Regions from separate parts of the Kitasatospora sp. NPDC098663 genome, predicted to be linked through region 3. Evidence: predicted binding sites of a transcription regulator. Region 3 holds the regulator's gene; each other region holds the start of a gene.
The links. The regulator HrcA, encoded in region 3, represses chaperone genes, less so after heat shock. The targets are predictions, from matches to a motif close to TTNGCACTCNGNNNNNCNGAGTGCNAA.
Positions count from the first base shown of each region.

Region 1: ACIQVZ_RS19435 (FmdB family zinc ribbon protein) is a predicted target of HrcA. The motif match lies at 1,862-1,888, and genes of this name have one in related genera.
Region 2: groES (co-chaperone GroES) is a predicted target of HrcA. The motif match lies at 1,511-1,537, and genes of this name have one in related genera.

Region 1 is NZ_JBIWAP010000016.1:95,855-99,113, reverse strand. Features, by position in the region: gene ACIQVZ_RS19445 (potassium/proton antiporter) at 1-2, shown strand, start outside; gene ACIQVZ_RS19440 (MFS transporter) at 321-1,706, shown strand; gene ACIQVZ_RS19435 (FmdB family zinc ribbon protein) at 1,900-2,232, shown strand; gene mscL (large conductance mechanosensitive channel protein MscL) at 2,850-3,259, shown strand, end outside.
Region 2 is NZ_JBIWAP010000012.1:154,624-157,882, reverse strand. Features, by position in the region: gene ACIQVZ_RS15955 (polysaccharide deacetylase family protein) at 1-168, shown strand, start outside; gene ACIQVZ_RS15950 (SAM-dependent methyltransferase) at 194-1,360, opposite strand; gene groES (co-chaperone GroES) at 1,678-1,983, shown strand; gene groL (chaperonin GroEL) at 2,100-3,259, shown strand, end outside.
Region 3 is NZ_JBIWAP010000001.1:333,800-337,058, reverse strand. Features, by position in the region: gene htpX (zinc metalloprotease HtpX) at 1-580, opposite strand, end outside; gene hrcA (heat-inducible transcriptional repressor HrcA) at 844-1,878, shown strand; gene dnaJ (molecular chaperone DnaJ) at 1,955-3,094, shown strand; gene ACIQVZ_RS01535 (16S rRNA (uracil(1498)-N(3))-methyltransferase) at 3,210-3,259, shown strand, end outside.

The DNA.
Region 1 (3,259 bases), on a different contig from region 3:
GAGCCCGACGGGTGGGCGGCGGGTGGACCGGAAGGCCTCACCCGCTGTTCACCTTCGATGGGCAGGACAATGGTGGACGTGCCTTGTAGTCTGGGGATTCGCGCGACATCTACGCGCGTATATGTATGATGGTCAGATCACACCCAGCATCTGCCTGAAGCAGAGTTGGCGCGACCGTTCGGCGGCCGCGGTCCGGACCTCGGCCACCACGCCGGTCCGGCCCGGTATCTACCCCGGTCGACGCGCGAGAGGACGACTCTCGGCGCCGTCGGGGCCACCCCATGCCCTGCCGCGCTACCAGGCAGCAGGAAGGACCGACCGTGACGGCCCGCCGAACGGTCGACGACCCCGCGGACACCGCGACCCCGCGTGACACCGCCAACGCCACCCCTGCCGACGGCACCGCCGATGCCGCCCCCGCCCCCGCGCGGGTCGGGTACGGCGCGCTGCTGCGCACGCCCGGCGCCTGGACGTTCCTGGCACCGGCGTTCCTCGCGCGGCTGCCGTACGCGATGCTCAGCATGGGCATCCTGCTGCTCGTCAAGGACACCCACGGCTCGTACGGCACCGCGAGCACCGTCGCGGCCGTCGCCGCCGTCGCCCAGGCCCTGATCGGCCCGCAGACCGGCCGGCTCGCCGACCGCTACGGCCAGACCGCCGTCCTCGTCCCGACCGTCGTGGTGCACGCCGCCTCGGTCGGCGCGCTGATCGCGCTGGCGCTCGGCCACGCACCGGCCTGGAGCCTGTTCCTGGCCGCCGTCCCGGCCGGCGCGAGCGTTCCGCAGATCGGCGCCATGGTCCGGGCCCGCTGGATCGCCGAGTTCACCGCGGACGGCGCGTCCGCCTCGTCCGCGGCCAAGGTGGGCACCGCGTTCGCCTTCGAGTCCGTGACGGACGAGTTCACCTTCGTGATCGGCCCGATCCTGGCCACCGCCGTCGCCACCACGGTCAGCCCGTCGGCCGGACTGATCGCCGAGGCCACGCTGACCCTCGTCGGCGGCCTGGCCTTCGCCGCCCAGCGGCGCACCGCGCCCGCCCGGGCGCTGCCCCAGCCCGGCGTGCGGCGCGCCTCCGCGCTCGCCTCCCCCGGGGTCCGGCTGCTGGCCGGGGCCTTCCTCGGGGTGGGCGCCGTGTTCGGCGGCATGCAGGTCTCGGTGAACGCCTTCGCCGACTCGGTCGGGCAGCACGGCGCCGCCGGCACCGTCTACGGGATCTTCGCCGGCGGCTCGATGGTGGCCGGCGTGCTGTACGGCGTGATCGCCTGGCGGCGGTCCGTGCAGCAGCGGATGATCATGAGCTACGCCCTGCTGGTGCTGGGCTGCTCGACGCTGTGGGCGATGCCCAACCTGATCGCGCTCGCCGCCGCCGGACTGGTCTGCGGCCTGGCCATCGCGCCGACCCTGATCAGCGGCTACACCCTGGTCGAGACGCTCGTCGCGGACGGCGCCAAGACCGAGGCGTTCACCTGGCTGACCGGCGCCATCGGCCTCGGCCTGGCGGTCGGCCAGATGATCGCCGGGCAGCTGATCGACGGCCACGGGCCGTCCAGCGGGTTCCTGGTGCCGGTGGCCGGCGCCGGCCTGGGCCTGATCGCGCTGGTGTCGCTGCGGCACCTGCTGACCGCACCGGGCGGGCCGGGCCAGGTGGTCGCGGCCGCACCGGAGCGCGGCGCCGCGCCGCGACTGGTGGGCGCGGCCAAGGGCTGAGCGGGCACGCGGCGGCGCACCGCGCGGAGCCGTGGGCGGCGCGCGGTGGGGGCGGCGCGGAGCCGCGGTGGAGGAGCGGGCGCGGCTCGGCCACGGCTCATCTCACATCGGAGTCGCTGGACTGATTCAGCGGAATGCCGCATCATTGACCATCGTTAGCACTCATCAGGCGAGAGTGCCAGGAGGAAGACAAGTGCCCACGTACCAGTACCAGTGCACCGAGTGCGGCAACGGCCTGGAGGCGGTGCAGAAGTTCACCGACGAGGCGCTGACCACGTGCCCCGACTGCCAGGGACGGCTCCGCAAGGTCTTCTCGGCCGTGGGCGTCGTGTTCAAGGGCTCGGGCTTCTACCGCACCGACAGCCGCTCGTCCTCCAGCAGCACGGTGGGCGCAGGCTCCTCCGGCAGCTCCTCGGCGTCGTCGTCCGGCTCGACCCCGGCGTCGTCCTCGACGTCGTCGACGTCCTCGTCCTCCGGTTCTTCGAGCTCTTCCAGCTCCTCCAGCCCGGCTCCGGCCGCGAGCTGACCTCGGCGCCGGACGCCCAGCGCATCGACAAGGCCCGCCATCCCGCGTTCTTCGCGGGGCGGCGGGCCTTCGTCGTCCCGGTTCGCTCTCACCGCTCGTCGCCCCGGTTCGTCATCCCGGTTCGTCATCCCGGTTCGTCATCCCGGGCGGGCCGGACACACTCGTGCGGGTGTACGAATTCATCCACAGGGCCCGAGTTGTCCACAGGCTGCGGATAAGGGCTTTCCGGGGCGGCGCGCGGCGCACATCGTGGGGGTCGCCGGAGAACGACCGGCCCGCACAGGAGCGGCCCCTCCACGACCTCGGTGGTGACCATGACGACCATGAGCCTCTGCGTACCGCTGCCCGCACCCGCCGTACCGCCCCGGCGGGAGGTGCCGCGCTTCCCGCCGATCCGGCGCGGGGCCGGCGGGTGGCACCGCTGGCGGCACGTCGTACGGCGCCGGGCCGGGGTGCCCGCGCTGGTGCTGCTCGCGGTGGCCGCGGCGCTCGCGGTCGGGCCCGCGCGGGCCGGGCTGCCGTCGCCGCCGGGCGGCCCGGTGGGCCGGACGGGTTGTCAATCCGGACCAGCGGAAGATCACCCGTAACCGGGCAACGACTTCGTCGTTCACGGCGGCATGAAAGGCTTCAAGGAATTCCTGCTGCGTGGAAACGTCGTCGAACTCGCCGTCGCCGTCGTCATCGGCGCGGCCTTCACCAACATCGTCAACGCCTTCGTCAAGGGCGTCATCAATCCGATCGTCGGCGTCTTCGGAACGAAGGACCTGGCGTCCTACAGCTCCTGCCTCAAGGGCCCCTGCGAGCTGAACGCCGCCGGCGAGGTCACGTCCGGGATCCTCATCCTGTGGGGATCGGTGCTCAGCGCCCTGCTGCAGTTCCTGATCACGGCGGCCGTCGTCTACTTCGTCCTGATCGTGCCCATGAACAGGCTGGCCGCCAGGCGGAAGAGCACCGCCGAGACGATGGCGGAGGCCGAGGCCAAGGAGGTCCAACTGCTCACTGAGATCCGCGACGCGCTGGTCACCCC
Region 2 (3,259 bases), on a different contig from region 3:
GACAAGAAGCTGAAGTCCGGAGACATCATCCTGGCGCACTTCCGCGGCCCGAAGGAGCTCAAGGGCGCCACGATGACCCAGATGTTCGGCGACCTGCTGGCCCGGATCCAGGAGCAGGGCTTCTCGGTGGCCCGGCTGGAGGACTACATCCAGGCGCCCGCCTCGTAGTCCGGGCGCCCGCCCCGCAGCCGCCTCAGGCGGGCCGGCCGAGCATCATCAGCGGCCCGTTGTCGGTGCGGCTGAGGATCACCGTGACGGCGTTCGGCCCGGAGGGCTTGAGCTGGCGGCGCAGTTCCTCCGGGGTGATCGCCATCCCACGCTTCTTGATCACCACCGTGCCGACCCCGCGCTCGCGCAGCAGCGCCTTCAGCCGCTTGATGTGGAACGGCAGCACGTCGGTGAGCTCGAAGGCGTGTGCGTACGGGGTGGCGACCAGTTGGTCCGAGGTCAGGTAGGCGATCTTCGGGTCGATCAGCCGGCCGCCCACCTGCTCGGCCACCTCGGCCACCAGGTGGGCCCGGATCACCGCGCCGTCCGGCTCGTACAGGTAGCGCCCGACCGGGCCGGCCGGCGGGTCGGGCAGGTCGCCGCCGGTGAGGCTGGCGGCCTGCGGCAGCAGGGTGGCGCGGTGCGGGCGGGCGGCCCCGGTGCCGAACCAGAGCACCGCCTCCTTCACGTCGCCGTGGTCGGAGACCCACTCCGCCTCGGCGTCGGCCGGGACGGCCTCGTGCGGGATTCCCGGGGCGACCTTCAGCGCGCCGATCGGGGTCCGGCGGCCGGCCTCGATCGCCCAGGAGAGCGGCGGGGCGTACGCCTCCGGGTCGAACACCCGGCCGCGTGCCGTCCGCCGCGCCGGGTCGGTGAACACCGCGTCGTAGCCGGTGACGTCCACCTCGGCGACGTCCGCGCAGCGCACCCGGACCAGGTCGGACAGGCCCAGCGCGGCCGCGTTGGCGGCGGTGGCGGCGCAGGCCGCCGGGTCCTTGTCGACGGCCAGCACCTCGATCCCGGCCCTGGCCAGCGCCAGCACGTCCCCGCCGATGCCGCAGCACAGGTCGGCCAGCCGGCGGACGCCCAGCTCGGCGAAGCGGCGTGCCCGCCACTCGGCCACGCTGCGCCGGGTGGACTGCTCGACGCCGTTGGGCGTGAAGTACATCAGGTCGGCGTCCGCCCCGAACTTCGCCCGCGCCCGCTGCCGCAGCCGGGCCTGCCCGAAGGCCGCCGACACCAGCTCGGCCGGGTGCTCCCGCCGCAGCCTGGTGGCCAGCGCCAGTTCCTCCTCGGGCGTGAACTCGCGCAGTTCGGCGAGCAGGGCCTGGCCCTCGGGGGTCAGCAGGGGCTGGAGGTTCTCGGTGTCCACGGGGCCATTCTGGCGGGTTGGCGGCCCCACCGGCTCCGACGGCCGGCGCGGTGGGCGGGGTCGCGGTCCGCGGCGGGAGCCCGCCCGGGGGCGGGTGGTCGCACAGGAGTACGGCTCCGCGCCCGCGGTTCGGGATGCCCGGGCGCGCCGTTGGCACTCTGGTTGACTGAGTGCTAACACCGGCCTATGGTCGTCCTTGGCACTCCCCACTGGGGGAGTGCTAACGCGAAGACGTGTGCCTGACCCCCGCGACGGCAGGCACGCAGGTTCGCTCCTACCCGTTAGAAACCCCGTAATCTCCGAAGGGGAGCTCGGACGTGACCACCAGCAGCAAGGTTGCCATCAAGCCGCTTGAGGACCGCATCGTGGTCCAGCCGCTCGACGCCGAGACCACCACGGCCTCCGGCCTGGTTATCCCGGACACCGCCAAGGAGAAGCCCCAGGAGGGCGTCGTCCTGGCCGTCGGCCCGGGCCGCTTCGAGGACGGCCAGCGTCTGCCGCTCGACGTCGCCGTCGGTGACATCGTCCTGTACTCGAAGTACGGCGGCACCGAGGTGAAGTACCAGGGCGAGGAGTACCTGGTTCTCTCCGCTCGCGACGTTCTCGCCATCATCGAGAAGTAAGTCGTTCAGACCCGCCCCGGATCCGTGTCCCAAGTGACAGGGGCCCGGGGCGTGGTTGTTGGTTCACGTAGTCCGGCGGCCGGTGGGCCGGCCGAAGCCCCGAGGGAATAGGGAACATGGCGAAGATCCTGCAGTTCAACGAGGACGCCCGCCGCTCGCTGGAGCGCGGTGTCAACAAGCTGGCCGACACCGTCAAGGTGACCATCGGCCCCAAGGGCCGCAACGTCGTCATCGACAAGAAGTTCGGCGCCCCGACCATCACCAACGACGGTGTCACCATCGCCCGTGAGGTCGAGCTGGACGACCCGTACGAGAACCTTGGCGCGCAGCTCGTCAAGGAGGTCGCCACCAAGACCAACGACGTCGCGGGTGACGGCACCACCACCGCCACCGTGCTGGCCCAGGCCCTGGTCAACGAGGGTCTGCGCAACGTCGCCGCCGGTGCCGGCCCGGCCGCCCTGAAGAAGGGCATCGACAAGGCCGTCGCCGCCGTCTCCGAGCACCTGCTCTCGGTGGCCCGCGAGATCGAGGGCAAGGACGACGTCGCCGCCGTCGCGTCCCTCTCCGCCCAGGACACCCAGGTCGGCGAGCTGATCGCCGAGGCGATCGACAAGGTCGGCAAGGACGGTGTCATCACCGTCGAGGAGTCGAACACCTTCGGCGTGGAGCTCGACTTCACCGAGGGCATGCAGTTCGACAAGGGCTACCTGTCGCCGTACTTCGTCACCGACGCGGAGCGGCAGGAGGCGGTCCTGGAGGACCCGTACATCCTGATCAACCAGGGCAAGATCTCCTCCATCCAGGAGCTGCTGCCGCTGCTGGAGAAGATCCTCCAGGGCGGTGCCTCCCGGCCGCTGCTGATCATCGCCGAGGACGTCGACGGCGAGGCGCTGTCCACCCTCGTGGTGAACAAGATCCGCGGCACCTTCAACGCGGTCGCCGTCAAGGCCCCGGGCTTCGGCGACCGCCGCAAGGCGATCCTCGGCGACCTGGCCACCCTGACCGGCGGCACGGTCATCTCCGAGGAGGTCGGCCTCAAGCTCGACCAGGTCGGCGTGGACGTGCTGGGCACCGCCCGCCGCGTGACCATCACCAAGGACGAGACCACCGTCGTCGACGGTGCCGGTGACACCGAGGCCGTGGCCGGCCGCGTCGCCCAGATCAAGGGCGAGATCGCCGCCACCGACTCCGACTGGGACCGCGAGAAGCTGCAGGAGCGCCTGGCCAAGCTGGCCGGCGGCGTCTGCGTCATCAAGGTCGGCGCCGCCACCGAGGT
Region 3 (3,259 bases):
CCGCGTTCTGGTCGTTGTTGTTGCGGTTGCCGCCCATGAACCCGCCGTACATGGCGATCCGGGTCATGGCCCCGGCGAGGACGCCGAGGAAGCCGGCGATGGTCATCACCGCGACGTCCCGGTGGGCGACGTGGGACAGCTCGTGGGCGAGGACGCCCTCCAGTTCCTCGGGTTCCAGTCGGCGCAGCAGGCCGGTGGTGACGCACACCACGGCGTTCTGCGGGTTGCGGCCGGTGGCGAAGGCGTTCGGCATGTCGTTGTCGGCGACCGCCACCCGGGGTTTGGGCATGTCGGCCAGCGCGCAGAGCCGGTCGATGGTGCCGTGCAGTTGCGGGTACTGCTCAGGGGTCACCTGGTGGGCGCCCATCGCCCGTTCGGTGATCTTGTCGCTGAACCAGAACTGGGCCACGAACAGCCCGCCGGAGATCAGGACGATCAGTGGCCAGGCGCCGCGCAGCAGCACGATCAGCAGACCGGTGAAACCGACGTACAGCAGCCCGATCACGAACATGGTCACGACCATGCGGCCGGTCAGGCCGCGGTCGGGCGCGAAACGGGTGTGCTGGCCCGAGCTCGACATCGCTTGCTCCTCCATTCGCCGTCGTCTTCGATGCTGCCACCCGGACGGCCCCACGGCACCACCCCCGCGCCGGGAACTGCGGGCAGGATCACTCCGGCCGGGCCGTTCCTGCCGTTGGGCCCGGGCCTTACACTGGCAGGTACGGTTTTGGCACTCACAGGTTCAGAGTGCCAAAGCGGGTGCCGGAGCCGGGATCCTCCCGGAGCGGGCAGCAGCATGCGTGACACGAACGGACAACGTGCGAAGACGGAGGTGTGTGCCCCATGGCCGGTGAGGTTCGCCAGCTGGACGACCGCAAGCTCGCCGTGCTCCGCGCGATCGTCCAGGACTACGTGGGCACCGAGGAGCCGGTCGGCTCCAAGGCCCTGGTGGAGCGGCACAACCTCGGAGTCTCCCCGGCGACCGTGCGCAACGACATGGCGGCGCTGGAGGAGGAGGGCTACATCCACCAGCCGCACACCAGCGCCGGGCGCATCCCCACCGACAAGGGGTACCGCCTGTTCGTCGACAAGCTCGCCGAGGTCAAGCCGATGAGCGCCCCCGAGCGCCGGGCGATCCGGCACTTCCTGGACGGCGCCGTCGACCTGGACGACGTGGTCATGCGGACGGTGCGGCTGCTCGCCCAGCTCACCCGGCAGGTCGCGGTGGTGCAGTACCCCTCGCTGTCACGGTCCACCGTCCGGCACATCGAGCTGGTGGCGCTGGCCCCGACCAAGGTGATGCTGGTCCTGATCACCAACACCGGCCGGGTCGAGCAGCGGATGGTCGACTGCCCGGGCCCGGTCGGCGAGACGGTCCTGGCGGACCTGCGGGCCCGGATCAACGCGCGGGCCGTCGGCCAGCGGCTGCCGGACGTGCCGGGGTTCCTGGAGGAGCTCCCGGCGGGTTTCGAGCCGCCGGACCGCCCGACCGTCAGCACGGTCCTGGCGACGCTGTTCGAAGCGCTCGCCGAGCAGAACGAGGAGCGGATCATGCTGGCCGGCACGGCCAACCTGACCCGCTTCGGGCACGACTTCCCCCTGACCATCCAGCCGGTGCTGGAAGCCCTGGAGGAGCAGGTCGTCCTGCTCCGCCTCCTGGGTGAGACGGCGGACGCCGCGATGACGGTCCGGATCGGGCGGGAGATCGCCTACGAGGGGCTGAATTCCACCTCGGTGGTGTCGGTCGGTTACGGTTCGGGCGACGAGAGCGTGGCCAAACTGGGTGTGATCGGTCCGACCCGGATGGACTATCCGGGCACAATGGGGGCGGTGCGTGCGGTGGCGCGGTACGTGGGCCAGATCCTGGCCGAGTCGTAGCACAGGCCGCCGTCGGAACCTCTGACGGCGGTGTCCAGTCGCAGCACTACTACAGGCGGAACAAGCGGAGCATTTGGTGGCCACGGACTACTACGCGGTACTCGGCGTCCGACGGGATGCGGGGCAGGACGAGATCAAGAAGGCCTTCCGGCGCCTGGCACGCGAACTGCACCCGGACGTCAACCCGGACCCGAAGACGCAGGAGCGGTTCAAGGAGATCAACGCCGCTTACGAGGTGCTCTCCGACCCGCAGAAGCGCCAGGTCTACGACCTCGGCGGTGACCCGCTCTCGCCGGGCGGCGGGGGCGCGGGCGGCTTCGGCGCGGGCGCGGCCGGATTCGGCTTCTCCGACATCATGGACGCCTTCTTCGGCGCCGCGGCCGGCCAGCGCGGCCCGCGCTCGCGCACCCGGCGCGGCCAGGACGCCATGATCCGGCTGGAGATCACCCTGGAGGAGGCCGCCTTCGGCACCACCAAGGAACTCCAGGTCGACACCGCCGTCACCTGCACCACGTGCAGCGGCGAGGGCGCGGCCCCCGGCACCTCCGCGCAGACCTGCGACATGTGTCGCGGCAGGGGCGAGGTCTCCCAGGTCACCCGGTCGTTCCTGGGCCAGGTCATGACCTCCCGGCCCTGCCCGCAGTGCCAGGGCTTCGGCACCGTCGTGCCGACCCCGTGCCCGGAGTGCGCCGGCGACGGCCGGGTCCGCGCCCGGCGCACCCTGACCGTCAAGATCCCGGCCGGTGTCGACAACGGCACCCGGATCCAGCTGGCCGGCGAGGGCGAGGTCGGCCCCGGCGGCGGCCCGGCCGGCGACCTGTACGTCGAGATCGCCGAGACCACCCACACCGTCTTCCAGCGGCGCGGGGACGACCTGCACTGCACCGTCACCATCCCGATGACGGCCGCGTCCCTCGGCACCCAGGTGCCGCTGCAGACCCTGGACGGGCTGGAGGAGGTCGACATCCGGCCCGGCACCCAGTCCGGCCAGTCGATCCCGCTGCACGGCCGCGGCATCACGCACCTGCGCGGCGGCGGCCGGGGCGACCTGATAGTGCATGTCGAGGTGCAGACGCCCACCAAGCTCGACCCCGAGCAGGAGGAGCTGCTGCGCCGGCTCGCGGTGCTGCGCGGCGAGGAGCGGCCGTCCGGCCAGTTCGCGCCGGGCCAGCAGGGCCTGTTCTCGCGCCTCAAGGACGCGTTCAACGGCCGCTAGGCCCTGGCCCGGGCCGTCGAAGGCCCTAGGCCCTGGCCGTCCGCGCGGGGGTGCCGGGTTCGCCCGGCGCCCCTTTCGCGTTCCCGATCCGCCCCACCCCCCGGAGGTTCCCCGCATGACCGCCCCCGTCTTCGTCGTCGAGACCGAGCGGATCGCCGCCGCCGC